One region of the Streptomyces sp. NPDC002125 genome, then DNA from elsewhere that is predicted to be linked to it. Evidence: riboswitches for the same ligand, from Rfam matches in the RefSeq annotation. Region 1 holds a riboswitch; the other holds the start of a gene.

Evidence for each region. Region 1 has a riboswitch for glycine ahead of gcvT (glycine cleavage system aminomethyltransferase GcvT). Riboswitches for the same ligand answer to the same signal wherever they lie in the genome.
Region 2: linked by a shared signal. The riboswitch ahead of gcvP (aminomethyl-transferring glycine dehydrogenase) and the one ahead of gcvT (glycine cleavage system aminomethyltransferase GcvT) in region 1 are both predicted to bind glycine.

The regions. Positions count from the first base shown of each region.
Region 1 is NZ_JBSFDD010000001.1:328,314-342,879, reverse strand. Features, by position in the region: gene gcvH (glycine cleavage system protein GcvH) at 1-337, opposite strand, end outside; gene gcvT (glycine cleavage system aminomethyltransferase GcvT) at 428-1,555, opposite strand; glycine riboswitch at 1,723-1,820, opposite strand; gene ACWCQM_RS01515 (AAA family ATPase) at 1,993-2,682, shown strand; gene ACWCQM_RS01510 (enhanced serine sensitivity protein SseB) at 2,900-3,676, shown strand; gene ACWCQM_RS01505 (enhanced serine sensitivity protein SseB C-terminal domain-containing protein) at 3,914-4,666, shown strand; gene ACWCQM_RS01500 (ABC transporter permease) at 5,097-6,089, shown strand; gene ACWCQM_RS01495 (ABC transporter substrate-binding protein) at 6,138-7,898, shown strand; gene ACWCQM_RS01490 (ABC transporter permease) at 7,989-8,978, shown strand; gene ACWCQM_RS01485 (ABC transporter ATP-binding protein) at 8,975-10,063, shown strand; gene ACWCQM_RS01480 (dipeptide ABC transporter ATP-binding protein) at 10,060-11,400, shown strand; gene ACWCQM_RS01475 (trimeric intracellular cation channel family protein) at 11,419-12,090, shown strand; gene ACWCQM_RS01470 (thioesterase family protein) at 12,142-13,005, shown strand; gene ACWCQM_RS01465 (helix-turn-helix transcriptional regulator) at 13,027-13,998, shown strand; gene ACWCQM_RS01460 (alpha/beta fold hydrolase) at 13,970-14,566, opposite strand, start outside.
Region 2 is NZ_JBSFDD010000042.1:35,913-50,478, reverse strand. Features, by position in the region: gene ACWCQM_RS39020 (sugar phosphate nucleotidyltransferase) at 1-1,037, shown strand, start outside; gene ACWCQM_RS39015 (DUF881 domain-containing protein) at 1,241-2,161, shown strand; gene ACWCQM_RS39010 (small basic family protein) at 2,158-2,490, shown strand; gene ACWCQM_RS39005 (DUF881 domain-containing protein) at 2,496-3,314, shown strand; gene ACWCQM_RS39000 (FHA domain-containing protein) at 3,505-4,284, shown strand; gene ftsR (transcriptional regulator FtsR) at 4,327-5,070, shown strand; gene ACWCQM_RS38990 (bifunctional nuclease family protein) at 5,124-5,597, shown strand; gene ACWCQM_RS38985 (MerR family transcriptional regulator) at 5,767-6,384, shown strand; gene ACWCQM_RS38980 (DNA polymerase IV) at 6,484-7,935, shown strand; gene ACWCQM_RS38975 (PRC-barrel domain-containing protein) at 7,854-8,228, opposite strand; glycine riboswitch at 8,362-8,457, shown strand; gene gcvP (aminomethyl-transferring glycine dehydrogenase) at 8,651-11,536, shown strand; gene ACWCQM_RS38965 (DUF5999 family protein) at 11,607-11,813, opposite strand; gene ACWCQM_RS38960 (hypothetical protein) at 12,102-12,716, opposite strand; gene ACWCQM_RS38955 (glutamate-cysteine ligase family protein) at 13,208-14,566, shown strand, end outside.

The DNA.
Region 1 (14,566 bases):
GGTCCTGCGGCTCCTCCGTGACGCGCACCTTGAACAGCCAGCCGCCCTCGAAGGGGGCGGAGTTCACCAGCGACGGGTCGTCCACGACGTCCTGGTTCGCCGCGGTCACCTCGCCGGTCACCGGCGAGTACAGGTCGCTGACCGACTTGGTCGACTCCAGCTCGCCGCAGGTCTCGCCCGCGGTCACCGTGTCGCCGACCTCAGGGAGCTGGGCGAAGACGACGTCACCGAGCGCGTTGGCCGCGAACTCGGTGATCCCGACCGTCGCCACACCGTCCTCGGCGGCCGACAGCCACTCGTGCTCCTTGCTGTACCGCAGCTGCTGGGGGTTGCTCATGACCTGAATTCTCCTGTACGCGGGGGAGTGCTGATGAACGGTGGTCTTACGGTGTGAGACACGACTGCGTCACGTGTGCGGCGGTCCGTGTCACTTACGGCGCTTGTAGAAGGGCAGTGCCACGACCTCGTACGGCTCGTGCGTGCCCCGGATGTCCACCCCGACACCCTCGGTGCCGGGCGCGGCGTGCGCCGCGTCCACGTACGCCATGGCGATCGGCTTGCCCAGGGTGGGGGACGGCGCGCCCGAGGTGACCTCGCCGACGACCTCGCCGCCGACGACGACCGGGTAGCCGGCCCGCGGCACCCGGCGGCCCTCGGCGACCAGGCCGACGAGCTTGCGGGGCGGGGCGGTCTCCGCGCGCTCCGCGGCGGCGGCCAGCGCCTCACGCCCCACGAAGTCGCCCTCCTTCTCGAACTTCACGACCCTGCCCAGGCCCGCGTCGAACGGCGTCAGCGCGGTGGTCAGCTCGTGCCCGTACAGCGGCATGCCCGCCTCCAGGCGGAGCGTGTCCCGGCAGGAGAGCCCGCAGGGGATCAGGCCGTAGGGCGCGCCGGCCTCGGTGAGGGCCTTCCACAGCTGCTCGGCGTGGGCGGGAGCCACGAAGAGCTCGAAGCCGTCCTCGCCGGTGTAGCCGGTACGGGCGATGAGCGCGGGCACACCGGCGACCGTGCCGGGGAGGCCCGCGTAGTACTTCAGTCCGTCCAGGTCGGCGTCGGTGACCGACTTCAGTACGGCGGGGGAGTCGGGGCCCTGGACGGCGATCAGCGCGTACGCGTCGCGGTCGTCCCGCACCACGGCGTCGAAGCCCCCGGCGCGCTCGGTGAGGGTGTCCAGGACGAGCTGGGCGTTGCCCGCGTTGGCGACCACCATGTACTCGGTGCCGGCCAGGCGGTAGACGATCAGGTCGTCCAGGATCCCGCCGTCCTCCGCGACGATCATCGTGTAGCGGGCCCGGCCCTCGCCGACGGTGGCGATGTTGCCCACCAGCGCGTAGCTCAGGAAGGCCGCGGCCTGCGGTCCGGTGACGGTGATCTCACCCATGTGCGACAGGTCGAAGAGTCCGGCCCGGGTGCGTACGGCGTTGTGCTCGTCGCGCTCGCTGGCGTACCGCAGGGGCATGTCCCAGCCTGCGAAATCGGTCATGGTGGCGCCCAGGGAGCGATGCAGGGCATCGAGGGCGGTCTGACGGGGGGCGGCGCTCGGGGCAGTGCTCATGGACATGGCTCCAGGGCATGACGACAGGGGGTGGTTCCCTCCCCATCTGTCATCGGAACCTGAGAGGTTCGCCGAGAGCCCCTGAAGGGGTCCTGGAGGGGGCATCCCCTTCAGGGTCGGCTTGCACCTTGGGTGGGGCCGCGAGGCGGCCCGCTTTTCAGATCTGCCTCATCCACGCGGTACGGGGCCTGAGAGATTCAAGGGAGGAACTTGCTCCTTCGGCGCCCGGCGCACACGGTGACCGGGACTCTCCCGCGCGGATTCAAACGGCCGGTATGCAGTTGGCGGGGTCATCATCGCACGCATTGGGGGAGAGTGGGGCGTCCCGGTCGGGACCCGCCCCCACGGCGACGCCTGCGGCCGGAACCGCTTGTGCCGCATTACCCTTTCTTTACACTTCTTGGGCAGGTCAGTGGGTGACTCGGCAGGGGGAGGCGATGACGTTGCAGCGCTACGCGACGAGCGCGGGGGCCGCACACGGTGCGATGCCCCAGCAGGCGGGCGCGCCGGCCCGGGAGGCGCTCGGCGGGCAGGCACCGGTGGTGCGTGATCTCCGGGGCACGGCCGGAGAGGGCGCGCGCAGCCTCGACTTCGCTCCGGGCGACGTGGTCGTGGTCTCCGGGCTGCCGGGCAGCGGGAAGTCCACGCTGATCCGGCGGGCGGTCCAGGAGCACGCGATCGACTCCCAGGACACCCGGGACCGCTGGGCCGCCGCTCTGCCCGGCTTACTCCCGTACGCCCTCTACCGCCCGCTGGTGCGCGCCGCGCACTACGCCGGGCTCCGGCGGGCCCTGCGCTCGGGCGCGTCCGTCGTCGTCCACGACTGCGGCACGCAGGCCTGGGTGCGGCGCTGGCTGGCGCGCGAGGCCGGGCGCCGCGGCGCCACGCTGCACCTCGTCCTCCTCGACGTCACGCCCGAGGCGGCCAGGCAGGGGCAGCGGGAGCGCGGACGGGGTGTCTCCGGTTACGCCTTCGCCCGGCACCGCCGCGCGGTGGGCCGGCTGCTGCGCGAGACCGAGAGCGGTCTGCTGCCGCCCGGGTGCGCCTCGGCGGTACTGATCGACCGCGAGACGGCCGGCGCCATCACCCGTATCTCGTTCCCGGACGCGCGGCCGGGGCAGGAGTAGTACGGAGAACCGAAGAGCGCCCGTCCGGGGACCCGGAAGGGCGGGTTCCGAGGCGTCACCGTTCGCATACGCACAGTTCGCGACGGCCCGGCCGGCTGTCCGGAATCTGGACGGTACGGCCGAGCGGCGTGGGCCCCCGCCTGCGGCGCTGCCCCACGGCCGCGAGCCGGTCTAAGGTTTCTGCCGCACAGCATGGCGAGAAAGGGACACAGACACCGTGGACATTCCGGCCCAGGCACAGGCCCCGACGCATCCGTCGCACGGATGGCCGGCCAACGAGCTCGAAGAAGTGCTCACCGCCTCGCTCGGCGTCCCCGGGGCGGGCGGACGGCTGGTCGAGGTCCTCGGCCGCAGCCGGATCTGGGTGCCCCTGCCCAACGGCGGCGGCCCCGACAGCCCTGACCTCGATCTGCCGGCGATCGAGCTGGAGGGCGGCGCGTACGTCCCCGTGTTCAGCTCCGAGGGCCAGTTCCTCCAGTGCGTCGGCTCCCATGTCTCCTTCACCGTCGCGCCCGCACGCGAGTTCGCCCGCGGACTGCCCCCGCAGCTCGGCATGGCCGTCAACCCGGGCGGCGCCGTCGGCGTCCCCCTGCCCCCGCCCGCCGTCGCCGAGCTCTGCCGGGCCGGACGCACCCCGCTGGACGGCCCCGCGAGCGGCGGCCGGGTGCGGCTGTACGAGCCGGACTGGAAGGAGGACCCCGTCGACTTCCTCTCCGCCGTCGCCGCCGAGTTCCAGGCCACGGGCGTGGTGAGCACCGCCCGCAGGACGCTGGCCAGCATCGAGGGCGACAGCCCCGTCCTCTTCGTCGGCGTCGAGTTCGCCACCTGGGACGGCGCGGGGCAGAGCGCCCCGATGGAGGCGCTGGGCCGTGCGCTGGGCCGCGTCCAGGTGCCCTGGCCGGTCAATCTCGTCCTGCTGGACGTGGCACAGGACCCGGTCGGCGACTGGATGCTGGAAAAGGTACGCCCGTTCTACCGGCGCGAGGGTCACTGACAGCGGGAGTGCCCGCCGCCCCGTGGCGTCAAGACGGTGTCAGGGGCGGCGCATAAGCTGGTTGGATGACGAGGCCGCCCCCGTGTGCCCGGGAGCGGAACGGCAGCACCGCGAAGCACGCGTCAACAGCGGATCGAATGAGGGGCGGGACCCAGGGTGAGTGCGTCAGGCACGGGGGCGGCCGGCGGGGTGTCCCCCGCTCGGGCGGGGGCGGGAGCCGGGGGACAGGTCGAGCACATGCTGCGCCAGGTGGCCCCCGGACGCCTCGACGCGTACGAGGCGCTGCTGCGCTCCCTGGCGGACGGCCAGGTCTGGATGCTGCTCTGGCACGGCACGGCGGGTTCCCCCGACGCCCAGTACGGCAACATGGAGGTCGACGGCCTGGGTTACGCCCCGTGCGTGACCTCCCCGCAGGAGCTCTCGGCGAGCGGCTGGAACAGGGCGCACGAGGTGACCACCGGCCGCGACATCGCCCGCGCCCTCTTCCCCGACCGCTGGGGCATCTGGCTCAACCCGCACGCCCCCGGCGGCGGCGTCGGCATCCCCTGGCTGGACCTGCGGCGCATCGCCACCGGCCTCGACCGGATGCCCGCGGGCCCGCTGCGGCTCACCGAACCCGCCATCGAGATCCCGCAGTTCTACGCCCTGCTGTCGCAGAACGCCCACCGCACGCCCGCCGTCCGCGCGCTGCGCCGCGCCTGGGTGCAGCCCGCGCTCGGTGTCCCGTATCTCGCGATCGGGCTCGACCTCTACGACACCGGACGCCCGTCCGTCGACGCGGTCCGCGCGATGATGCAGCAGTCGATCGGCGTGGTCCCCGACGGGCTCCCCGTCTCCACGGTCTCGATGTCCGACGAGTACGACCCGGTCGCGATGTGGCTGCAGGCCAACTCCCGGCCCTTCTACGACCGCGAGGCGCACGCCCCGGCCCCCGCCGCCCAGGGCTACGGCTACCCGCCCGCCACCGGCCCCGCTCCGTACGCCTACTGACCGGCCGTCCGCCGTCCTCGGCGGGGTCCGGGACCGCCGCCGGACCTGTGCCGGACGTGTGGGGAAAGCGTGCCGATCGGCTGCCGACGGCCCCGGCCGGACAGCCAATTGGTCACTTGATCAACGCTGTTGGGCGTCATGTCCGTTATCGCGGAATAGTGACCGAGAGGTCCGCTCAGTGAGCACGGCTGTCCGGATAACGGAAGCCCCTTGGCAGCATCACGTTTGAGCAAACATTCACCGCCAGGTCTGGCGGGTGATCGCAAAGTGGTTGAAGACTCCACACAGCAGGTGGTCCATGCCCGGCACACCCCTCTTTCAAACAGGGTCTGTTCGGCTGCACATCACCACATGTGTCACATTTCGTAAGAGCCGCTACCGCGGCGGTCACAGGCCGGCCATCCGCCGGCCGAGAGGGGTCTCCAGCGCAATGACGGCACCGATCGAGACCACCGGGGCGGACGCGCGGCCCGAAACGGTGCTGGAAGGCGCCGGGCGCAAGGAGATCGAGGGCCGCTCGCTCGGCCGGATCGCCTGGACCCGCTTCAAGCGGGACAAGGCCGCGATGGCCGGTGGCATCGTTGTCGTGCTGCTGATCCTGACCGCCATCCTGTCCAAGCCGCTCCAGTCGCTGCTCGGGCTCGACCCCAACGCGTTCAACCAGAGCCTCGTCGACCCCGTCATGCTGGCCCCCAAGGGCGCCCTGGGCGGGATGAGCTGGGACCACCCGCTCGGTGTCGAACCGCAGACCGGACGCGACATCCTGGCGCGCATCCTCGAAGGCTCCTGGGTCTCCCTCGTCGTCGCCGTCGGCTCCACGCTGCTCTCGGTCGTCATCGGCGTCGTCATGGGTGTCGTGGCCGGGTTCTACGGCGGCTGGGTCGACAGCTTCATCAGCCGTCTGATGGACACCTTCCTTGCGTTCCCGCTGCTGCTCTTCGCGATCTCCATCTCCGCCTCCCTGCAGGGCAACGCCTTCGGGCTGGAAGGGCTCACGCTGCGGATCGCGGTCCTCATCTTCGTGATCGGCTTCTTCAGCTGGCCCTACATCGGCCGCATCGTCCGCGCCCAGACCCTGTCGTTGCGTGAGCGCGAGTTCGTCGAGGCCGCCAGGTCGCTCGGCGCCCGCGGCCCGTTCATCCTGTTCCGCGAGCTGCTGCCGAACCTGATCGCGCCGATCCTCGTCTACTCGACGCTTCTGATCCCCACGAACATCCTCTTCGAGGCCTCCCTGTCGTTCCTCGGCGTCGGCATCGCGCCGCCGCAGGCGTCCTGGGGCGGCATGCTCACCCAGGCGGTCGACCTCTACGAGGTGGACCCGATGTTCATGGTCATCCCCGGCATGGCGATCTTCATCACCGTGCTGGCCTTCAATCTGCTGGGGGACGGGCTGCGTGACGCACTCGACCCTCGTGGCAAGTAATCGCGGCAGGCAGTGCCGCACCGGACTAGCGAGGGGGCTTTCCTCAGCATGCAGAACAGAAAGACAGCGGCTGCCATAGCCATGGCCGTAGCGGTTTCGCTCGGCGCATCGGCGTGCAGCGGCAGTGACTCGGACAACGAGGGCAGTGGCGGCGGGGGCAACGCCAAGGCCGACGCGGCTCTGTCGAGCATCGTCAACGCGACCGACAAGAAGGGGGGGACGGTCACGTACGAGCACTCCAGTGGCCCGGACTCCCTCGACCCGGGCAACACGTACTACGGCTGGGTGCAGAACTTCTCCCGCCTGTACGCCCGTTCCCTGGTGACCTTCAAGCCGGCCGCCGGCAAGGAGAGCCTGGAGATCGTCCCGGACCTCGCCACCAGCCTCGGCAAGGCCAGTGACGACGCCAAGACCTGGACGTACACGCTCCGCGAGGGCGTGAAGTTCGAGGACGGCACGGAGATCACCTCGAAGGACGTCAAGTACGCCGTCGAGCGCTCCAACTTCGCGCCGGAGGCCCTGTCCAACGGTCCGACGTACTTCAAGGCCTACCTCGACGGCGGCGACACGTACAAGGGTCCCTACAAGGACAAGTCCCCCGAGGGCCTCAAGTCCATCGAGACCCCGGACGACCACACGATCGTCTTCAAGCTGAACAAGCCGTTCGCGGACATGGACTACCTCGCCGCCTTCTCGCAGACCGCCCCGGTCCCGCAGAAGGCCGACACGGGTGCCAGCTACGTCCAGAAGATGGTCTCCTCGGGCCCGTACAAGTTCTCGGCGTATGACGAGAGCAAGGGCGCGACCCTGGTCCGCAACCCGGAGTGGGACCCGAAGACGGACCCGATCCGCAAGGCGCTGCCGGACAAGATCGAGCTCAAGCTCAACGTCAACCCCACCACGGTCGACGACCACCTGCTCAACGACGTCACCACCGCGGACGTCGCGGGCACGGGTCTGCAGTCCAAGACCCAGCCCAAGGTCCTGGTGAAGGCCGCCGAGAAGGCGAAGACGGACAACCCGTACGCCGGCGTCCTGCAGTACCTGGCGCTGAACGTCAACGTGAAGCCGTTCGACAACGTCGAGTGCCGCAAGGCCGTCCAGTACGCCGTGGACAAGCAGAGCCTCATCGACTCCATCGGTGGCTCCGTCAAGGGCGACCCGGCCACCACGGTCATCCCGCCGACCGTCGCCGGCTACAAGAAGTTCGACCTGTACCCGACCGAGGGCAACAAGGGCGACGCCGCCAAGGCGAAGGAGCACCTGACCGCGTGCGGTCAGCCCAAGGGCTTCAAGACCACGCTGACGGCCCGTTCGGACCGTCCTGACGAGATCACCGCCGCCACGCAGCTCCAGGGCAGCCTGAAGGCGATCGGCATCACCGCCGAGATCAAGCAGTTCCCGTCGGACAAGTACTTCACCGACTTCGCCGGTGTTCCCGAGTGGGTCCACAAGAACAACGCGGGCATGATGATGATGCAGTGGGGCGCCGACTGGCCGACCGGCTTCGGCTTCCTCGACCAGATCGTCAACGGCTCCGCCATCAAGCCCTCCGGTGGCACGAACCTGATGGAGCTCAACGACAAGGGCGTCAACGAGGCCCTCGTCAAGGGCATCGGCACGGTGGACACCACCGCGCGTAACGCCGCGTGGGGCGAGGTCGACCAGAAGGTCATGGAGAACGCCTCCCTGGTCCCGCTCGTCTACCGCAAGAACCTGCTCTACCGCCCGGACTCCGCGGCGAACGTCACGGTCACGGACGCCTACCTCGGCATGTACGACTACGTGCTGATGACGTCCACCAAGTAACACCTGTTCATCGACAGCATCCCCTGAAAGGCAGGTGAAGGCGCCGGGCCGGCGGGCGTACCCCGTCCGCCCGCCCGGCGCCGCACGGCTGTGGCTGCGTACATCATCCGACGCGTATTCGCCGCGGTGTTGCTGCTGCTGGTGGTCAGCGCAGTCACGTTCGCGATCTTCTTCCTGGTGCCCCGCCTCGGTGGGCAGACCCTCGACTCGATGGCCGCCCAGTACGTCGGGAAGAGCCCCGACCCCGACGTCATCGCCGCGGTCAAGAAGAACCTGGGGCTCGACCAGCCCCTGTACCTCCAGTACTGGAACTTCATCAAGGGCATCGTCGTCGGCGCCGACTACCAGTTCGGCCCCGACCCGGTCACCTGCAACGCCCCCTGCTTCGGCTACTCCTTCAAGACCCACACCGAGATCTGGCCCCAGCTCGTCGACCGTGTTCCGGTCACGCTGTCGCTGGCCGTCGGTGCCGCGGTCATCTGGGTCGTCTCCGGTGTCGCGATCGGTGTCGTCTCCGCCCTGAAGCGGGGCTCGTTCTTCGACCGCCTCTCCATGGGTGTCGCTCTCGCCGGCGTCTCGCTGCCGATGTTCTTCACCGGTCTCGTCGTGCTCGCGCTGTTCGGCAACGGGGAGTACGTGCCCTTCGCCGACAACCCGGTCGAATGGGCGGGCAGCCTGGTCCTCCCCTGGTGCACGCTCGCCCTCCTGTACTCCGCGCTCTACGCCCGGCTCACCCGGGCCGGGATGCTGGAGACGATGGGCGAGGACTACATCAGAACCGCACGGGCCAAGGGCCTCAAGGAACGCAAGGTGGTCGTGAAGCACGGGCTGCGCTCGGCGCTCACCCCGCTCGTCACGATCTTCGGCATGGACTTCGCGCTGCTGCTCGGCGGCGCCGTCATCACCGAACGGGTCTTCTCCTTCCAGGGGCTGGGTGCCTTCGCCATCCAGGGCGTGACCACCGCCGACCTGCCCAAGGTGATGGGCGTGACCCTGGTCGCCGCCTTCTTCATCGTCATCTGCAACCTGCTGGTGGACCTCGTGTACGCCGCGATCGACCCCCGGGTGAGGCTCTCATGAGCGACGCAATCAAGAAGGACTCCCCGGCGGCGGACACCGTTCCCGCCCCGAGGTCCGGCGACGGCCACGAGTTCCTCTCCGTACGGAACCTCAGCGTCCACTTCGACACCGACGACGGCCTGGTCAAGTCCGTCGACGGCGTCAGCTTCGACCTGAAGGCCGGCCAGACCCTCGGCATCGTCGGCGAGTCCGGCTCCGGCAAGTCCGTGACCTCGCTGGGGATCATGGGCCTGCACACCTCGGAGCGGGCCCGGATCGGCGGTGAGATCTGGCTCGACGGCGAGGAGCTCATCGGCGCCGGCCCCGAGCGCGTACGGGAGCTGCGCGGCCAGAAGATGGCCATGATCTTCCAGGACCCGCTGTCGGCCCTGCACCCCTACTACAGCATCGGCGCGCAGATCGTCGAGGCCCACCGGGTCCACAACAAGGTCGACAAGAAGGCCGCGAAGAAGCGCGCGATCGAGATGCTCGACCGCGTCGGCATCCCCGAGCCGCACCGCCGTTACGAGGACTACCCGCACCAGTTCTCCGGCGGTATGCGCCAGCGCGCGATGATCGCGATGGCCCTGGTCAACAACCCGCAGCTGCTCATCGCGGACGAGCCGACGACCGCCCTCGACGTCACCGTCCAGGCGCAGATCCTCGACCTGATCCGCGATCTGCAGAAGGAGTTCGGCTCAGCGGTTGTCATGATCACCCACGACCTCGGTGTGGTCGCCGAGATCGCGGACCACTTGCTCGTGATGTACGCGGGACGCTGCATCGAGCGCGGCAGCGCCGAGAAGGTGTTCTACGAGCCCCAGCACCCCTACACCTGGGGCCTGCTCGGCTCGATGCCGCGCATCGACCGGGAGCAGACCGAGCGGCTCATCCCGGTCAAGGGCTCGCCGCCCAGCCTCATCAACGTCCCGTCCGGCTGCGCCTTCCACCCGCGCTGCCCGTACGCCGACGTCCCGCCGGACAACATCACCCGCACCGAGCGTCCTGAGCTGCAGCTGGTCAGCGACGGGCACTACTCCGCGTGCCACATGTCGCGCGAGCAGCGTGACCGGATCTGGACCGAAGAGATTGCGCCGAAGCTGTGACTGATCTGAACAAGAAGACTCCCGCGTCCGCGGCCGGGTCGGACGGGTCCGGGTCCGAGCCGCTCCTCAAGGTCGAAGGCCTGGTCAAGCACTTCCCGATCACCAAGGGCGTGCTGAAGCGCAAGGTCGGCGCGGTCCAGGCCGTGGACGGGCTCACCTTCGACGTGCGCCCCGGGGAGACCCTGGGCGTCGTCGGCGAGTCCGGCTGCGGCAAGTCGACCATGGGACGGCTGGTGACCCGGCTGCTGGAACCGACCGGCGGCAAGGTCGAGTTCCAGGGCCGCGACATCACGCACATGTCGGCGGGGCGGCTGCGGCCGATGCGCCGCGACATCCAGATGATCTTCCAGGACCCGTACGGCTCGCTGAACCCTCGCCACACGGTCGGCGGGATCGTCGGGACCCCCTTCCGGCTCCAGGGCGTCAAGCCCGAGGACGGCGTGAAGGCCGAGGTCCAGCGGCTGCTGGAGCTGGTCGGGCTCAACCCCGAGCACTACAACCGCTATCCGCACGAGTTCTCCGGCGGTCAGCGCCAGCGCATCGGCATCGCCCGCGCGCTCGCCCTGAAGCCGAAGCTGGTCGTCGCGGACGAGCCGGTCTCGGCGCTGGACGTGTCGATCCAGGCCCAGGTCGTGAACCTGCTGGACGACCTCCAGCAGGAGCTCGGCCTCACGTACATGATCATCGCGCACGACCTGTCGGTCATCCGCCATGTCTCGGACCGGATCGCGGTCATGTACCTCGGCAAGATCGTCGAGCTCGCGGACCGCAACTCGCTGTACGAGGCGCCTATGCACCCGTACACCAAGGCGCTGATGTCCGCGGTGCCGGTGCCGGACCCGCGCCGGCGTGGTGCCAAGAGCGAGCGCATTCTGCTCAAGGGCGATGTGCCGTCGCCGATCTCGCCGCCCAGCGGCTGCCGGTTCCACACCCGGTGCTGGAAGGCCACGCAGATCTGCGCGACGACCGAGCCGCCGCTGCTCCAGCTGAAGACCGGGCACCAGGTGGCGTGCCACCACCCGGAGAACGGCGAGGACCAGGCCCCGGGGGACGCTCCGCTGGTCGCGGACGTGATCACGGTGAAGTCGGCGGAGCCGGCCGCGGCGAAGCCGGAGGCGGAGAAGACCGTCGCGGCCGAGCCGGTCGCGGAGAAGACCGTCGCGGCCGAGCCGGTCGCGGAGGAGCCCGTCGCGTCCGGTAAGACGGAGGAGGCGGCCGAGCCCGCGTCCGACGAGGCGGCCGAGCCCGCTTCGGACGACGCCGAGCCCGCTTCGGACGACGCCGCCGAGGAGTCCGCCGCACCGTCCACCGGTACCAAGGCGGAGCCCAAGGAGTAGGACCGGCACAATTGCCCGGTGCTCAACGAACTCTTCACCCCCTCCGTCCAGCATGCGCTCGACATCGTCGGAATCTTCGTCTTCGCGATCTCGGGTGCCCTGCTCGCCGTACGCAAGAACTTCGATGTCTTCGGCATCGCGGTCCTGGCCGAGGTGACAGCGCTGGGCGGAGGGATTTTCCGTGACGTGATGATCGGCGCGATCCCCCCGGCCGCCTTCACCGATCTCGGCTACTTCACGACGCCGCTGCTCGCCGCGGGGCTGGTCTTCTTCCTGCACCCGCACGTCGAGCGGATCCAGGTCGGCGTCAACGTCTTCGACGCGGCGGGGCTGGGGCTCTTCTGCGTATCCGGCACGGTCAAGGCGTACGACTACGGCCTCGGCCTCACCGCGTCCGCCGCCCTCGGGCTCGCCACCGCCGTCGGCGGCGGTGTGCTGCGCGACGTGCTCGCCAACGAGGTGCCGTCACTACTGCGCTGGGACCGCGACCTGTACGCCGTGCCCGCGATCGTGGGCGCCACCATGGTGGTGCTCTGCATCCGCTTCGACGCCCTCAACGCCTACACCAGCGGCACCGCCGTCATCACCGCCTTCGTTCTGCGGCTGCTGTCCATGCGCTTCCACTGGCGGGCGCCCCGCGCCTACAACAGGCGCTCGGCCACGGCCGAGGAGACCCCGGCCGTCATCTGACCGCAACACAAAGCTACCGCTCAGTAATACGATCGGTGTACCGTGCATGCCATGGCACAGGCAGCAGCGCAGGAGTCGCGCACACAGGCGACCATCGGTGACAGCGAATTCGACCGCGACACCGCGGTCACCCTCCGGGAGGATGGCGTCTACGACGCGGAGCTCTCCGCGGGCTGGACGATCATCCACGCGGTCAACGGCGGATACCTCCTGGCCATGCTCGGCCGCGCGCTCGGCGAGGCACTCCCGCACTCCGACCCCTTCTCGGTCTCCGCGCACTACCTCACGGCGTCCGTGCCCGGCCCCGCCGTGATCCGTACGCAGGTCGTCCGCACCGGCCGCACGCTCTCCACCGGCGAGGCGTCGCTCTTCCAGTACGCCGAGGACGGCAGCGAGATCGAGCGCATCCGGGTGCTGGCCACCTACGGCGACCTCGACGGCCTGAGCGAGGAGATCCGCACCTCGGCCGAGCCGCCCGCCATGCCGCCCCTGGAGCAGTGCCTCGGAGCGAGCGACGGCACCGCCCCGATCCCCGGCAGCTCCGCCATCACCGAGCGGCTCGACATCAAGCTCGACCCGGCGACGGTCGGCTGGGCCATCGGCGCACCCTCGGGCAAGGGGGAGATGCGGGGCTGGTTCGGTCTCGCGGACGGCCGCGACGCCGACCCGCTCTCGCTGCTGCTCACCGTGGACGCGCTGCCGCCCACCTCCTTCGAGCTCGGGCTGAAGGGCTGGACGCCCACCATCGAGCTCACCGCCCACATCCGCTGCCGCCCCGCTCCCGGGCCGCTGCGCGTCTCCATCACCACCCGCAACCTCGCCGGCGGCTTCCTGGAGGAGGACGCGGACGTCTGGGACAGCGCGGGCCGCCTCGTCGCCCAGTCCCGTCAGCTGGCCCGCGCGCCCCGGGGCTGAGCCCCGCGCCATGATGGTGCGGTGAAGTCGGACCGGTTGCTCTCCATCCTGCTGCTGCTCCAGACCCGCGGCCTGGTGTCCGCCGGTGAGCTCGCCGAGCGCCTCGAAGTCTCCGTACGCACCATCTACCGGGACGTCGAGGCGCTCTCGGCCTCCGGGGTGCCCGTGTACGCGGAGCGGGGGCGCAACGGGGGGATCGCGCTGCTTCCGGGCTTCCGTACGGATGTCACCGGGCTCACCGCCGACGAGGCGCGTGCCCTGTTCGTCCTGGCCGCGCAGGGCGCCCACGCGGCGCTCGGGCTCGACGCCGCGCTCGGCTCCGCCCTGCGCAAGGTGATGGCAGCGCTCCCGGCGCCGCACAGGCCGGCCGCCGAGCAGACCAGCCGCCGCATCCTGGTGGACCCGGTCCGCTGGATGAGCGGCCCGCGCACCGCCGTCGACGTGGGCGAGCTCCACGACGCGGTCTTCGCCGACCGCAGACTGCTGCTCCACTACCGGCACAGCGGCACGGACTCCCCGCGCGTCTACACCGTCGACCCGTACGGCCTCGTGGTGAAGGCCGGGGTCTGGTACCTGATCGCCGACCTCGACGGCGCGCCCCGGCTCTTCCGCGCGGACCGGGTGAAGCACGCCGCGCTCACGGAGGAGCCCGTGGTGCGCAGGGAGGGCGTGGAGCCCGCGGGCATGTGGGAGGAACTGCGCAGGCAGGTCGAGGAGCGGCCGGGGGCCGTGCGGCTGCGGGTGCGGGTACACCGCTCCAGGGCGGACCTCTTCGTACGTCTCCACACGGCGGTGCTGGCCGGGCCGCCCGAGCCGGAAGCGGAGTCCGCGGGGGAGTGGCTGCGCGCCGAACTCGCCGTGCCCGAGCTCGGGTGGGCGCGTTCCCTGCTCTCCTTCGGTGCGCACCTCGAAGTGCTCTCGCCCTCCGAGGCGCGCCGCGTCCTCGCCGAAGCGGCGGCCTCCGTCACGGAGCTGTACGCAGAAAGCGGGTGAGGGCCGCCGTCAGCTCGGCCGGGGCGTCCTCCTGCACGAGGTGCCCGGCCCCCTCGATCAGTCTCAGCTCCGCCCCCGGGATCAGCCCGGCCAGCTCATGGCCGCGGGCCACCGGGATCCAGGTGTCGTCCGTCCCCCAGCAGATCAGCACGGGCAGGTCCAGCTCCCCGTAGCGGTGCTGGATCTCGTCCGTGAACCGCATGTCGTTCTGGGCGATCTGGCGGTAGAAGGCGGGCTGCCCCGACGCGGTGCACCAGGGCGCGACGAGCCGGTCCAGCACGGCGGGGCTCAGCCCGCGGTGGCTCGCCGAGCTCACGTACTCGGCCACCAGTGCCCGGTGCAGGGCGGGCGGCAGTTGTTCGAATACCTCGACCCTGCCGCCCAGCAGCCGGTAGGCGGGCGAACCCCACGGGGCCAGCGCCACCGGGTCGACGAGAGCCAGCCGCCGGTAGCGGGCGCCGTGCAGCAGACGGGCGCGCAGGGCGACGCAGCCGCCGAAGTCGTGGGCGGCCACGGCGGGTTCCGCCAGCTCCCAGTGGTCGAGGAGCTCGGTGAGCACCCAGGCCTG
Region 2 (14,566 bases), on a different contig from region 1:
TCTTCGACGAGCGGGGAGCCGATCTCTCCCAGGCACGCCAGAAGAAGCTGGACCGCGTCTACGCCCGTCAGGAGTTCCGCAGGGCCTTCCCCGGCGAGATCGGAGACCTCCACTTCCCGTCGAGCGTCTACGACTCCTACACCGGCTCCCTGCTCCGCAACGTCGACACGAGCGGTATCGCCGACGCGGGCCTCAAGGTGGTCGTGGACGCCTCCAACGGCAGCGCCGGGCTTGTTCTGCCCAGCCTGCTCGGACGCCTGGGCGTGGACGCCCTCACGATCAACCCGGGACTCGACGAATCCCGGCCCACCGAGTCCGCCGAATCCCGGCGGGCGGGGCTGGTGCGCCTCGGCGAGATCGTGTCGTCCGCACGCGCGGCCTTCGGGGTGCGGTTCGACCCGGTGGGCGAGCGTCTGTCGCTCGTGGACGAGCGGGGCCGCATCATCGAGGACGACCGGGCGCTGCTCGTCATGCTGGACCTCGTGGCCGCCGAGCGCAGGAGCGGCCGGGTCGCCCTGCCCGTGACGACGACCCGCGTCGCCGAGCAGGTCGCGGCCTACCACGGCACGCAGGTCGAGTGGACGACGACGTCCCCGGACGATCTGACGAGGGTGGGCCGTGAGGACACGACCATCTTCGGCGGCGACGGCCGCGGCGGCTTCATCATCCCCGAGTTCAGCAGCGTCTTCGACGGGGCCGCGGCGTTCGTCAGACTCATCGGCCTGGTGGCCAGGACACAGCTCACGCTGAGCCAGATCGACGCCCGCATTCCGCGTGCTCATGTCCTCCGGCGTGACCTCGCCACACCGTGGGCGGTCAAGGGGCTCGTCATGCGGCGGGTCGTCGAGGCAGCGGGCGAGCGCAGCGTGGACACCACCGACGGCGTGCGCGTGGTCGAGACCGACGGCCGCTGGGTCATGGTGCTGCCCGACCGGGCGGAGGCCGTCACCCATCTGTGGGCGGAGGGCCCCGACGACGCCTCCGCGCAGGCACTGCTCGACGAGTGGGCGGCGGTCGTGGACAGCGCGGGCGACTGAGGGCCCTCCCGCAGGCCTCTCGTTCGGGCCTGGCCCGGTCCGAACGAGAGGCCCCGCACGTGCGGGGGCACGCGAGTCCGGCGTGATTCGTGTACGAGGCCCCAGGTCGCCGGTGGCCGGCCCGGCAGCCGGTGTGCCGCCGGTTCCGGGCCGACGGTGGGGCCATTCGGCGGCAGCCGCCATGACGTGCGACGATGTGCGGCATGTCGCAGCCGCCCCCCGATCGGAGTAGCGCCCCGCCGCGTCCTCGCCCCGACGCGTCCATGTCGCTGCTGACCACCGTGATGGAACACAGCCTCGACGAGGGATACGCCGAGGCCTCGGCCCGCCGCAGGTCGGAGGGCGATGCGGGCCTGCCCCGCACACTCAGGGCCAAGCTCGGCCTCGCTGCGGGTCTGGTGCTGGCCGCGTTCGTGGTGACCCTCGGTGCCGCCGAGGCACAGGTCGCGGCACCCGTCGTGGCCAAGGAGCGCGAGGAACTCATCGACCGCGTGAACGCCGAGACCTCCACGGCGGACACGCTGGAGGCCGATGTCGACAAGCTGCGGAACGACGTCAACGAGCGGCAGCGCAAGGCCCTTGAGCGGCACGGCGGGGACCAGGGCGGTCTGGTCGCCCTCCTGTCCGGCGCAACTGCCGTGGAGGGGCCCGGAATCAAGCTCGTCGTGGACGACGCGGAGGACACCGACCAGGGTGGTGGGGGTCCGCGAGAGTCCACCGGCTTCGCCGACACCGGACGGGTGCGCGACCGCGACATGCAGCGCGTGGTCAACGGCCTCTGGCAGTCCGGCGCCGAGGCGGTCGCCATCAACGGGCAGCGGCTGACGGCCCTCTCGGCCATCCGCGCGGCCGGCGACGCCATACTGGTCGACAACAGGCCGCTCGTGCCGCCGTACACGGTGCTCGCGGTGGGGGACGGGAAGCAGCTCGCCACGCAGTTCCGCGACAGCGCGGACGGCCAGTACCTTCAGGCGCTGCACGAGAGTTTCGACATCCGCACCAGCATCTCCGAACAGGAGAAGGTGCGCCTGCCGGCCGCCCCCAGCCTGATCGTACGTACAGCAGAGCCTCAGGCCGCAGACACGGGCAGTGGTGCGGCAGACACAGGGAAGGGCACATCGTGATCGCCGTACTGGGCCTCGTCGTGGGAGTCGTGGTCGGACTGTTGGTCCGGCCCGAAGTGCCGGCGGTGGTCGAGCCCTATCTGCCGATCGCCGTCGTGGCCGCGCTCGACGCCGTCTTCGGCGGCCTGCGGGCCATGCTGGACGGAATCTTCGTGGACAAGGTCTTCGTGGTGTCGTTCCTGTCCAACGTGGTCGTCGCGGCGCTGATCGTCTTCCTCGGTGACAAGCTCGGCGTCGGGGCCCAGCTGTCCACCGGTGTCGTGGTCGTGCTCGGCATCCGGATCTTCTCCAACGCTGCGGCCATCCGCCGCCACGTCTTCCGGGCGTGAGGCCGATGAGCAGCGAACAGAACCACCACAGCGGGGAACCGGCCGGAGCGCTTCCCCCCGAGGCCCCCGGGCCCGAACCGTCACGCCCTGCCCCCGCCGAGGGCGTCTCCGGACGTCAGCGGCTGATGGCGGGACTCTGGCCGCCGAGGGTGAGCAGAGCCCAACTCATCGTGGCGCTCCTGCTGTTCGTCCTCGGCCTCGGTCTTGCCATCCAGGTCAGGTCGAACAGCGACAACAGCGCCCTGCGCGGCGCCCGCCAGGAGGACCTGGTCCGGATCCTCGACGAGCTCGACAACCGCACCCAGCGCCTGGAGGACGAGAAGCAGCGCCTCGACGACCAGCGCACGGAGCTGGAGAACAGCTCCGACCAGGCGGAGGAGGCCCGTAAGCAGACGCTGGAGAAGGAGCGCCAGCTCGGTATCCTGGCAGGTACCGTCGCGGCGCACGGTCCGGGGATCACGCTGACCATCAGCGATCCGAGCGGTGCGGTCGAGGCCGACATGCTCCTCGACACCATCCAGGAGCTGCGTGCCGCGGGTGCCGAGGCGATCGAGATCAACGGTGTCCGGGTGGTCGCCAACACGTACTTCTCCGGGGACGGGGGAGAGTTGAGGGTGGACGGCAAGAAGATCGAGGCTCCGTACGAGTTCAAGGTCATCGGCAAGCCGCAGGACCTGGAACCTGCTCTGAACATCCCCGGCGGCGTGGTGCAGACGCTGGAGAAGGAGCAGGCCACGGCGGAAGTGGCACGCGCCGACGACATCGTGGTGGACGCCTTGCGACCGGCGGAGCAGCCTGACTACGCTCGGTCGTCGCCCCAGTGAGACAGGGGTGTGTGGTGCTCGAAGGACTCGGGCACGAGGTTGCGGGGGGTCGCCGCAACGGATCGGTGACGCGTGGTGGAAACTGTCGGGTGGATACGGACGTTGTGAGGATGTCCGGGTCGGCAGGTGTGTTCGTTCAGGGTTCGTCCTGCCCCACGGGCGGGTCTATTTCGGTCAAGGGGAAACGCCCGTGAAGTTGTTTGCGAAGTTGTTCGGAAAGAGTGCCCGCGAGGACAGCAACGCTGCCCGCCACCGCGCTCCGCGTCAGGGTGCCGAGGAGCAGGGCTCGGAGCGCCCGCTCTTCCGCGATGAGGTGCCGGGAACCGCCGGTGGGACCGGCGCGTCGTCGGTTGACCCCGCCGGTGCAGGACGCATAGGTTTCGGGGAACCATCAACCTCAAGTACGGGTGGAGGGTTCGCCCCCGCTCCGGAGGGCTCGTCCATGCCGGTTTGCAGCAGGTGCGGGCATCGCAATGCCGAGGCCAGCCGATTCTGTTCCAACTGCGGTGCGCCGCTGCGGGGCGGAATTCCCGAGCGCGCCTCAGAGACGACCTCCACCATCTCGATCTCCGGTATCGAGGCGTACGAGGCCGAGGCGACGGGGCAGACGTCCCTTCCCTCGCTCTCCCCGGAGGCCCAGGCCGCGGTCGACGCGCTGCCCGCAGGATCCGCGCTCCTGGTCGTGCGCCGAGGCCCGAACTCGGGCAGCCGCTTCCTGCTGGACGGCGACCTGACGACGGCCGGCCGTCACCCGCAGAGCGACATCTTCCTCGACGACGTGACCGTGTCGCGGCGTCATGTGGAGTTCCGCAGGAGTCCGGACGGTAGTTTCACCGTGGGCGACGTCGGCAGCCTCAACGGCACCTACGTCAACCGTGAGCGCATCGACTCCGTCGCGCTGTCCAACGGCGACGAAGTCCAGATCGGTAAGTACCGGCTGGTCTTCTACGCGAGCCAGCGGGGCGTGTGACCCTTCCCCGGACACCGTCCGGGGGGACCACCAGGAAGGCCCATGCTGCGAACACCGACAGGCGGTGCCGGTCACGGCACCGCCGCCGCGGGCGAGCGCACGATGAGCATCGGCACGGTGCTCCTCCAGCTGCGCGACGAATTTCCCGAAGTCACCATCTCCAAGATCCGCTTCCTGGAGACGGAGGGGCTGATCGAGCCCCAGCGGACGCCGTCGGGCTACCGGAAGTTCGGTCCCGCCGATGTCGAGCGGCTGGCGCAGGTCCTGCGCATGCAGCGGGACCACTACCTGCCCCTCAAGGTCATCCGCGAGCACCTGGAGGCCCTGGCCCGCGGTGAGCAGGTCGCGCTGCCGTCCCAGGGCGCGCAGGGCGAGCTGGGGGACGGCAGCTGGGACCAGGACCCGGGCGCGGCGACAGCGGCCCGTATCGGCCGCTCCGAGCTCCTTGCCGCAGCCGGCGTCACCGAGGAGCAGCTCGACGAGTGGGAGTCCTACGGGCTGGTCGTGCCCGCGTCCGGCGGGAGCTACGGCGCCGAGGCGGTGACCGTGGCCAGGCTCGTGGCCGATCTCGGCCGGTTCGGGCTGGAACCTCGGCACCTCAGGGCCGTCAAGGCAGCTGCGGAGCGTGAGGCCGGGCTGGTCGAGCAGGTGGTCGCACCCCTGCGCAGGCACCGGAATCCGCAGACCAGGGCCCATGCCGAGGCGACCGCCAAGGAGCTCGCAGAACTGTCCGTGAGGCTCCACGCGGCGCTCGTGCAGTCCGCGCTGAAGGTGAGCTTTCACTGACCTTGGAGGAGCCCGACTATCCAAACATGGCGGGCACGTCCTAGGGTTGCTGTGTGAACGAGCTCGACGTTGTGGGTGTCCGGGTGGAAATGCCCTCCAACCAACCGATCGTGCTCCTGCGTGAAGTGGGAGGCGACCGGTACCTCCCTATCTGGATCGGCCCTGGGGAAGCGACCGCGATCGCCTTCGCCCAGCAGGGCATGGCTCCGGCCAGGCCGCTGACCCATGATCTCTTCAAGGATGTGCTCGAGGCCGTGGGCCAGGAGCTCACCGAGGTCCGCATCACGGACCTCAGAGAAGGGGTCTTCTACGCGGAGCTGGTCTTTGCCAGCGGGGTCGAGGTGAGCGCGCGTCCCTCCGACGCCATAGCGCTCGCCCTGCGCACCGGTACGCCGATCTACGGCAGTGACGGAGTGCTGGACGATGCGGGCATCGCCATCCCGGACGAGCAGGAGGACGAGGTGGAGAAGTTCCGCGAGTTCCTCGACCAGATCTCGCCGGAGGACTTCGGTACCAACAGCCAGTGACCCTCCTCGGAGGGGCGGCGTCAGCACATCCGACAAGCCGTTCCCGTAAACCAGTCACGGGAAACCACCCTCAGGGTGATTATCACTCGGCGTGCCGAGTGTGGCGATCGTTGACGCACCCCTGGTGACTGCCTACCTTCGAGATGGCAGGTCAAGGACGGAGGTCGGCGTGAGAAGCAGCGGCGACGGTACGGCTGCGGGTGGGCCGTACCGGCAGCACGGCAGTGCGGCCGACCACTCCATCAGACAGCCGGTTCAGCCGGCGGTGGTGGCAGCGGACGGTGTGGCAGTGGCGGGTGACATCGGCTATCGGGGGCCCACAGCGTGCGCTGCGGCGGGTATCACCTACCGACAGCTGGACTACTGGGCGCGTACGGGGCTCGTCGAGCCGAGCGTACGCCCGGCCTACGGGTCGGGGACGCAGCGGCTGTACAGCTTCCGGGACGTGGTGCTCCTCAAGATCGTGAAGCGGTTCCTGGACACAGGGGTCGCTCTGCAGAACATCCGCACCACTGTCCAGCATCTCAGGGCACGCGGATTCACGGATCTCGAGCGCATGACCCTGATGAGTGACGGGGCGACGGTCTACGAGTGCTCCTCGCCCGACGAGGTCGTGAGCCTGCTCCAGGGGGGCCAGGGCGTCTTCGGGATCGCCGTCGGCGTCGTCTGGCGGGATGTCGACGCGGCGCTCTCCCAGCTCCACGGGGAGCGGGTCGACACCGGGGAGACGCTGATCGGGCACAACCCCGCCGACGAACTGGCACGCCGGCGCAACCGCGCGGTCTGATCCGGCGGAGCAGCAACAGAAGCCCGAACCCGAGCCGCCCCGCCCCGCGCACGCGTCGGGCGGGGCGGTTGTCAGTGGCGTAGGGCACCATCGGTCCATGTGAGAGCCGCGCCCACGATTCTGCATCTGGACATGGATGCCTTCTACGCCTCTGCGGAGCAGGCGGCGAAGCCGAGTCTGCGCGGCAAGCCGGTGGTGGTGGGCGGCCTGGGGATGCGCGGCGTCGTCGCCACCGCTTCGTACGAGGCCCGGCGGCTCGGCGTCCACTCCGCGATGCCGATGGCCCAGGCGCGGAGGCTGGCTCCCAACGCGGCCTATCTGGTCCCGCGCTTCTCGCTCTACCGGACGGTGAGCGACCAGGTGATGGAGTTGCTCGGGCGGCTGTCACCGCTCGTCGAGCCGCTCAGCCTGGACGAGGCCTTCGTCGACCTGGAGGCCGGCGGGGTCGCCGACGACTCGGCCTCCGCCCGTGTGATCGGCGTGGAGCTGCGTACGGTGATCAGGGCCGTCACCGGCCTCAGCGGCTCCGTGGGTCTGGCCGGTTCCAAGATGCTGGCGAAGATCGCCTCCGAGGAGGCCAAGCCCGACGGGCTGATGCTCATCGAGCCCGGCACCGAGCGCGAGCTCCTCGCGCCGATGTCCGTGCGCGTCCTGCCCGGCGTGGGGCCCGCCACAGGCGACCATCTGCGGCGCGCCGGCATGACCGTCGTCAACGACCTCGCGGAGGCGGGGGAGGCCGAGCTGGTGCGCCTGCTGGGCAAGGCGCACGGCGTCGCGCTCCACCGCATGGCCCAGGGGTTCGACGACCGGCCCGTCGTCGCTGAGCGGGACGCCAAGTCCGTATCGGTCGAGGACACCTTCGACGTCGACCTGCACGACCGTGTGCGGGTCAGGACCGAGGTGGAGCGGCTGGCGGACCGGTGTGTGGGGCGGCTGCGCGGGGCCGGGCGCTCCGGGCGCACCGTCGTGCTCAAGGTGCGCCGCTACGACTTCTCCACGCTCACGAGGTCCGAGACTCTGCGGGGCCCCACGGACGACCCCACGGTGGTCAGGGAGGCCGCCGCGAGGCTTCTGGAGGCCGTCGACACCACCGGCGGCGTGCGGCTGCTCGGAGTCGGAGTCACGGGGCTGGCGGACTTCACCCAGGAGGACCTCTTCGCGCAGGCCGCGGAGGCGGAGCACGCGGCGGAGGAGGCCGTGGCATCCGGCACCGCCCCCGGGACGCCCGATGCGGCGGCACGGGAGGCCCCGGAGAGCGAGGAGCGCCCGGCGGCCCGGCGATGGTCCGCCGGGCACGACGTACGGCACGAGGTCCATGGACACGGATGGGTTCAGGGCAGCGGCGTCGGCCGGGTCACGGTGCGCTTCGAGGAGCCATGGACGCCGCCCGGCCGGGTGCGGACGTTCCGTATCGACGATCCGCAGTTGCAGCCGGCCGATCCGCTCCCGCTGGTGCGGGAGCCCGCGGACTACTCCTCCTGGCCGGCCAGCCGTCCGAAGTCGCGGTCCGGGGCGGCGGGCCCTGCCGACGGGGCGGAGTCCAGCCCGTAATGACGGTAGAGCTGGAGTTCCTGTTCGGGGGAGAGATGGCGGCCGACGCCGAAGTCCGGCGCGTCCTTGATCAGGGCCCGGTCGAAGGGGATCAGCAGCGCCCCGTCGACGAATTCGCTCGGCTCCAGCGGGACGAACGCGTCCCTGGTGAAGAGACCGGTACGCACGGCGGCCCATTCGGGTACGCCCGTGGCGTCGTCGAGATACACCTCGTCCACCGTTCCGATCTTGGCACCTTGACGGTCGAAGGCCTTTCGGCCGATCAGGCTGCGCGGATCGATGTCGGTCTGCACGGTGCCTCCCACGGGTCACAACTGCATCAGGGTGGTCGCAACTGCTCCACAGGCACTACGAAAGGACAGATCCGGGGTATCGGCCACTCGAGACGGCGCGCTCCGTCCCCGCTGGTAGGCTGGAACCGGCTGCTGACCCCGTGCGGGAGAGTCCTCCGGAGCGATCCGGAGGCGCCGAAGGAGCAACTCCTCCCCGGAATCTCTCAGGCCCCCGTACCGCACGGACGAGGTCACTCTGGAAAGCAGGGCGGAATCCGTGCGGCACACGCCGCCGCGGGCGCCGCCCTCACCGACGGTGAAAGCCGGTACGCCCCAGGGCGTCCCGGTGAAGCTCTCAGGTCGAGATGACAGATGGGGAGGCCGTACGGGCAGCCACGCCGTGGCGCCCCTCGCAGGTCGTGGCAGACCAGGAGGCCTCCATCATGACCCCCCGTCGCACTCCGCTCTCCCAGCTGGAGCAGGGCATTCCCTTCGAGCAGCGCCACATCGGGCCCGACGCAGGGGCACAGGCGAAGATGCTCGCCCAGGTCGGTTACGGCTCCCTCGACGAGCTCACCGCCGCCGCGGTGCCCGACGTGATCAGGAGCGCCGAGGCGCTGGACCTCCCCGAGGCCCGTACCGAGGCCGAGGTCCTGGCCGAGCTGCGCGTCCTCGCCGACCGCAACCAGGTGCTGGCCCCGATGATCGGGCTCGGCTACTACGGCACGTTCACCCCGCCGGTGATCCTGCGCAACGTCATGGAGAACCCGGCCTGGTACACGGCCTACACGCCGTACCAGCCGGAGATCTCCCAGGGGCGCCTCGAGGCCCTCCTGAACTTTCAGACGATGGTCGCCGACCTCACCGGCCTGCCGACCTCGGGAGCCTCGCTCCTCGACGAGGGCACGGCCGCGGCCGAGGCCATGGCCCTGGCGCGGCGGGTCGGCAAGGTGAAGGAAGGCGTCTTCCTGGTCGACGCCGACACGCTGCCGCAGACCATCGCCGTGATCCGGACCCGCGCCGAACCGACCGGCGTCGAGGTCGTCGTCGCCGACCTCACCGACGGCATCCCGGCCGAGACCGCCGAGCGCGGCGTCTTCGGCGTGCTGCTCCAGTACCCGGGCGCGTCCGGGGCCGTGCGTGACATCAAGCCCGTCATCGACCAGGCGCACGAGCTGGGGGCGATCGTCTCCGTCGCCGCCGACCTGCTGGCCCTGACGCTGCTCACCTCGCCCGGCGAGCTCGGCGCGGACATCGCCGTCGGCACCACCCAGCGCTTCGGCGTCCCGATGGGCTTCGGCGGACCTCACGCCGGCTTCATGGCCGTACGCGAGAAGTTCGCCCGCAGCCTGCCCGGCCGCCTCGTCGGTGTCTCCGTGGACGCGGACGGCGACAAGGCCTACCGCCTGGCGCTGCAGACCCGCGAGCAGCACATCCGCCGCGAGAAGGCCACCAGCAACATCTGCACCGCACAGGTGCTGCTCGCCGTCATGGCCGGCATGTACGCCGTCTACCACGGCCCGGACGGGCTGCGCACAATCGCACAGCGCACCCACCGCTACGCCGCCGTCCTGGCCGAGGGGCTGCGAGCCGCCGGCAACGAGATCGTGCACGACGCGTACTTCGACACCCTCACCGTGCGGGTGCCGGGGACGGCGGCCGACGTCGTCGCCGGTGCGCGTGAGCGCGGGGTCAATGTGCGCCTCGTCGACGCCGACCACGTCTCCGTCGCCTGCGACGAGACCACCACCCGGGCCCGGATCGCCGCGGTCTGGGCGGCCTTCGGCGCCGACGGCGACATCGAGGCACTGGACGCCGAGGCGGCCGACGCCCTGCCCGAGGGGCTGCTGCGCACCGACGCGGTCCTCACCCACCCGGTCTTCCACCAGCACCGCTCCGAGACGGCGATGCTGCGCTACCTGCGCAGGCTCGCCGACCGCGACTACGCGCTGGACCGCGGCATGATCCCGCTGGGCTCCTGCACCATGAAGCTCAACGCGACCGCCGAGATGGAGTCCATCACCTGGCCCGAGTTCGGCGCCCTGCATCCCTTCGCCCCCGCCGAGCAGGCGCAGGGCTTCCTCACCCTCATCCGTGAGCTGGAGGAGCGACTCGCCGAGGTCACGGGTTACGACGCCGTCTCCATCCAGCCCAACGCGGGCTCGCAGGGCGAGTTCGCCGGTCTCCTGGCCGTGCGCGCCTACCACCGTGCCAACGGGGACCACGGCCGTACCGTCTGCCTGATCCCGTCCTCCGCGCACGGCACCAACGCGGCGAGCGCCGTGATGGCCGGGATGAAGGTCGTCGTGGTGAAGACCGCCGAGGACGGGGAGGTCGACATAGAGGATCTCCGGGCCAAGATCGCGCAGTACCGCGACGAGCTCGCCGTCCTGATGATCACCTACCCCTCCACGCACGGGGTCTTCGAGGAGCACGTCGCCGACATCTGCGGCGAGGTGCATGACGCCGGCGGTCAGGTGTACGTCGACGGAGCCAACCTCAACGCCCTGGTCGGCCTCGCCAAGCCGGGCCACTTCGGCGGTGACGTCTCCCACCTGAACCTGCACAAGACCTTCTGCATCCCGCACGGTGGCGGCGGCCCGGGCGTCGGCCCGGTCGGCGTGCGAGCCCACCTGGCGCCGTACCTCCCCAACCACCCCCTCCAGCCCGCCGCGGGCCCGGAGACCGGCGTCGGCCCGATCTCGGCCGCCCCGTGGGGCTCGGCGGGCATCCTGCCCATCTCATGGGCGTACGTACGCCTGATGGGGGGCGAGGGCCTCAAGCGTGCGACGCAGGTCGCCGTACTCGCGGCCAACTACATCGCCAAGCGCCTGGAACCGCACTTCCCGGTCCTCTACAACGGCCCGGCCGGTCTGGTCGCGCACGAGTGCATCGTGGACCTGCGGCCGCTGTCCAAGGAGACCGGCGTCACCATCGACGACATCGCCAAGCGGCTGATCGACTACGGCTTCCACTCGCCGACCATGTCGTTCCCGGTGGCCGGGACGCTAATGATCGAGCCGACCGAGAGCGAGGACCTCGCGGAACTGGACCGGTTCTGCGACACGATGATCGCCATCCGCGGCGAGATCGACAAGGTCGCCTCCGGGGCCTGGAGCGCGGACGACAACCCGCTGCGCAACGCCCCGCACACCGCTGCCTCGCTCGGCGGGGAGTGGACCCACGCCTACAGCCGCGAGGAGGCCGTCTTCCCGGCCGGCGTCACGCCCGCGGACAAGTACTGGCCGCCGGTGCGCCGGATCGACGGCGCGTTCGGTGACCGCAACCTGGTCTGCTCCTGCCCGCCGCTGGAGGAGTACGACCAGTAGGAGCGCGGACACGCGTCGGGGCCGGTGCGGAGAATTCTCCGGGCCGGCCCCCTTGTCTCTGCTGCCCCGGTCAGGCGGCCTTCACCACCCGGTCGCTCTTCAGCGGCCGGTGGGGGGCGATGACCTGCCCGTCCGGGAGCAGCTCGCCGGTGTCCTCGAAGAGCAGGACGCCGTTGCACAGCAGGCTCCATCCCTGTTCCGGGTGGTGGGCCGTCAGGCGTGCGGCTTCCCGGTCGTTGGAGTCGGCGGTCGGGCAGGGTGGCTGGTGCTGGCACATGGATGGGTTCTTTCGCTGCGTCGATTCGAGCGTCCTGCGGCTGGACGATGTGTTCATGGCCGCCCCCGTATCAGTCGGTCCGGTCCCAGTGTTGCCCCACGGGCGTCATTCCGCAGGGATTTCGCGGCAGCTGCTGTTCTCCTCCCATGACGCATCACCCGGCCGGACGGTTCGATCCAACTGGACTGTCCGTTCGGATGGTTCGGGGTGACCTGACCGGACTAGTCCGCACGGGACGTCGATGCGCCCCCGCAGGGAGTCCCGGCGGGGGCGCGTGATGACGCGGGGTCAGGCGGGCGACCCGAGAAGACCGGGGAGCTCGGGCAGGTCCGGCAGGGGCGCGGGGGTGACACGCAGTGTCATGACCGGGAGCAGCTCGGCGACATGATGCGGCCGGTAGGCCGTGATGCCCGGCGGGGCGGGCGCCAGAGGCACCAGCACATCGGTCGGGGCGAGCACCCCGCTGCCGGCGTCCGCCCCGGTGTCGTGGTGCAGCCAGAGGGTGAGCATGTACAGCTCGGGAACCGAGAGCAGGCGCGGCTGGTAGTGCGCCGACGACGACTCGGCCTGGCGCACGGCCAGTTCGGTCGAGAGGAGGTACGGGCCCTCGAAGAAGTGCGAGAAGGTCCAGCCGTCGGCGGTGAGCATGGTGTCCGCGGCGGCGACGGCGCGCTCGCCGTCACGGATCAGGAAGCGCCAGCCTGCCAGGCGGGTGCGCGGAGCTGCCTCGTTCGGGACGATCCGGTCCAGCACATGGACGGGAAGCGGGAGTTCGGGGCTCAGAGATCCCTGGACGGACCTGAGAGCGGGTGTATGGGCCTCGCGGACTGCGGTGGGAGAACCGAGTGCCGCGAGAACGCTGCGCAGTGCGGGCGCGGGTGCCGGTGAAACATGCAGCGGCATAGTGGGTCGCCTCTCACTTCTGAGACACGGTGATGCGTGGGCGGGTGCAGACGGCGCTGTCGGCGTGCGGGGCCAGAGGAAGGCCGGTGACGGGCGGACGGGCCGGTGCGTCAACTCTCTGCCTCGTTCGCAGAGTTTATACGACAAATGTTCACACGATGTTTCGGCTACCTGACCCGCATATTGCGCGCAAGGGGCATCTGAGCCTTTGAATTGCGGAGTTTCTGTGGATTCGGGCCGCTCCGGACCCCTGCCGCCAGGTATTTTCCCGATGCGGCGGTAGGCTGAAACCCGTCGGTGTTTCTACCACGCAACTCGATCGCGTGAACTGCATATGCCCCATGCCTTCGGAATGTGCCTCCGGCGTCGGCCACCAGACTAGTGGCTGTCCGAGGGCCGCGCAGGCGTTACGGATCATCTCGTCGGGGCATTATCGATCGTGATACGAGCGGCCTGTGCCGTGGGCCGCCCACTCGAGGAGGGACCCTTCGATGGGCGAGAAGGTCGTGGCGGGTGCCTTTGCCCCGTCCGATCGGCAGGCGTACCGCGAGAAGCTCACCCGGTGCCTGGCCGGGCTGGAGAGGCTCCTGTCGGAGCGGAGGTTCGATCGGCCCAGGAATCTCATGGGGCTGGAGATCGAGCTGAATCTCGCGGGTTCGGACGGCATGCCGAGGATGCGCAATGCTGAGGTGCTCCAGCGCATCGCCAGCCGGGATTTCCAGACGGAACTGGGGATGTTCAATCTGGAAGTAAACATTCTTCCCCACCGGCTGAGCGGCCGGGTTTTCGATCAGCTCGCCGAGGAGTTGCGCACCGGACTCGCATATGCCCATCGCAAGGCCGCGGAGGTCGACGCGGGGATCGTGATGATCGGCATCCTGCCGACCCTGGGGCGTGATGATCTGGTCTCGGCGAACCTCTCCGACGTGGACCGTTACACGCTCCTCAACGATCAAATGGCGGCGGCCCGCGGCGAGGAATTCACCCTTGATATCGAAGGGGTGGAGCGATTGGTCTCCACCTCTTCCTCGATCGCCCCGGAATCAGCCTGCACCTCCGTGCAGTTGCATCTCCAGGTGACCCCGGACCGCTTCTCCGACGTCTGGAACGCGGCCCAGGCCATCGCGTCCGTACAGATCGCCCTCGGCGCCAACTCTCCCTTCCTGTTCGGCAAGGAGCTCTGGCGGGAGTCGAGGCCGCCGCTGTTCCAGCAGGCCACGGACGTCCGGCCGCCCGAACTCAGGAATCAGGGGGTGCGCCCGAGGACCTGGTTCGGGGAGCGCTGGATCGGATCGGCGTACGAGCTCTTCGAGGAGAATCTGCGCTACTACCCGCCGCTGCTGCCGATCTGCGACGACGAGGACCCGCTGCGCGTCCTCGACGAGGGCGGAGTGCCTGCCCTCGCCGAGCTCGTCCTGCACAACGGCACGGTCTACCGCTGGAACCGCCCGGTCTACGGGCTGGCCGACGGCGTGCCCCATCTGAGGGTGGAGAACCGGGTCCTGCCCGCCGGTCCCACGGTCGTCGACGTGATCGCCAACGCCGCCTTCTACTACGGACTCGTGCGCGCGCTCGCCGACGAGTCCCGGCCCGTGTGGGGCAGGCTGCCCTTCGAGGCGGCCGCCGAGAACTTCGACACCGCCTGCCGCCACGGCATCGACGCGGAGCTGCTCTGGCCGCGCCCCGGCCGCTCCGGCGGCGTGGCGAAGGTGCCCGCCGTCAAGCTCGTACGGGACGAACTGCTGCCGCTCGCCGCCGCGGGGCTGGACGCCTGGAACATCGAGCCCTCGGACAGGGACCGCTACCTCGGCGTGATCGAGGAGCGCTGCCGGCTCCGGGTGAACGGGGCC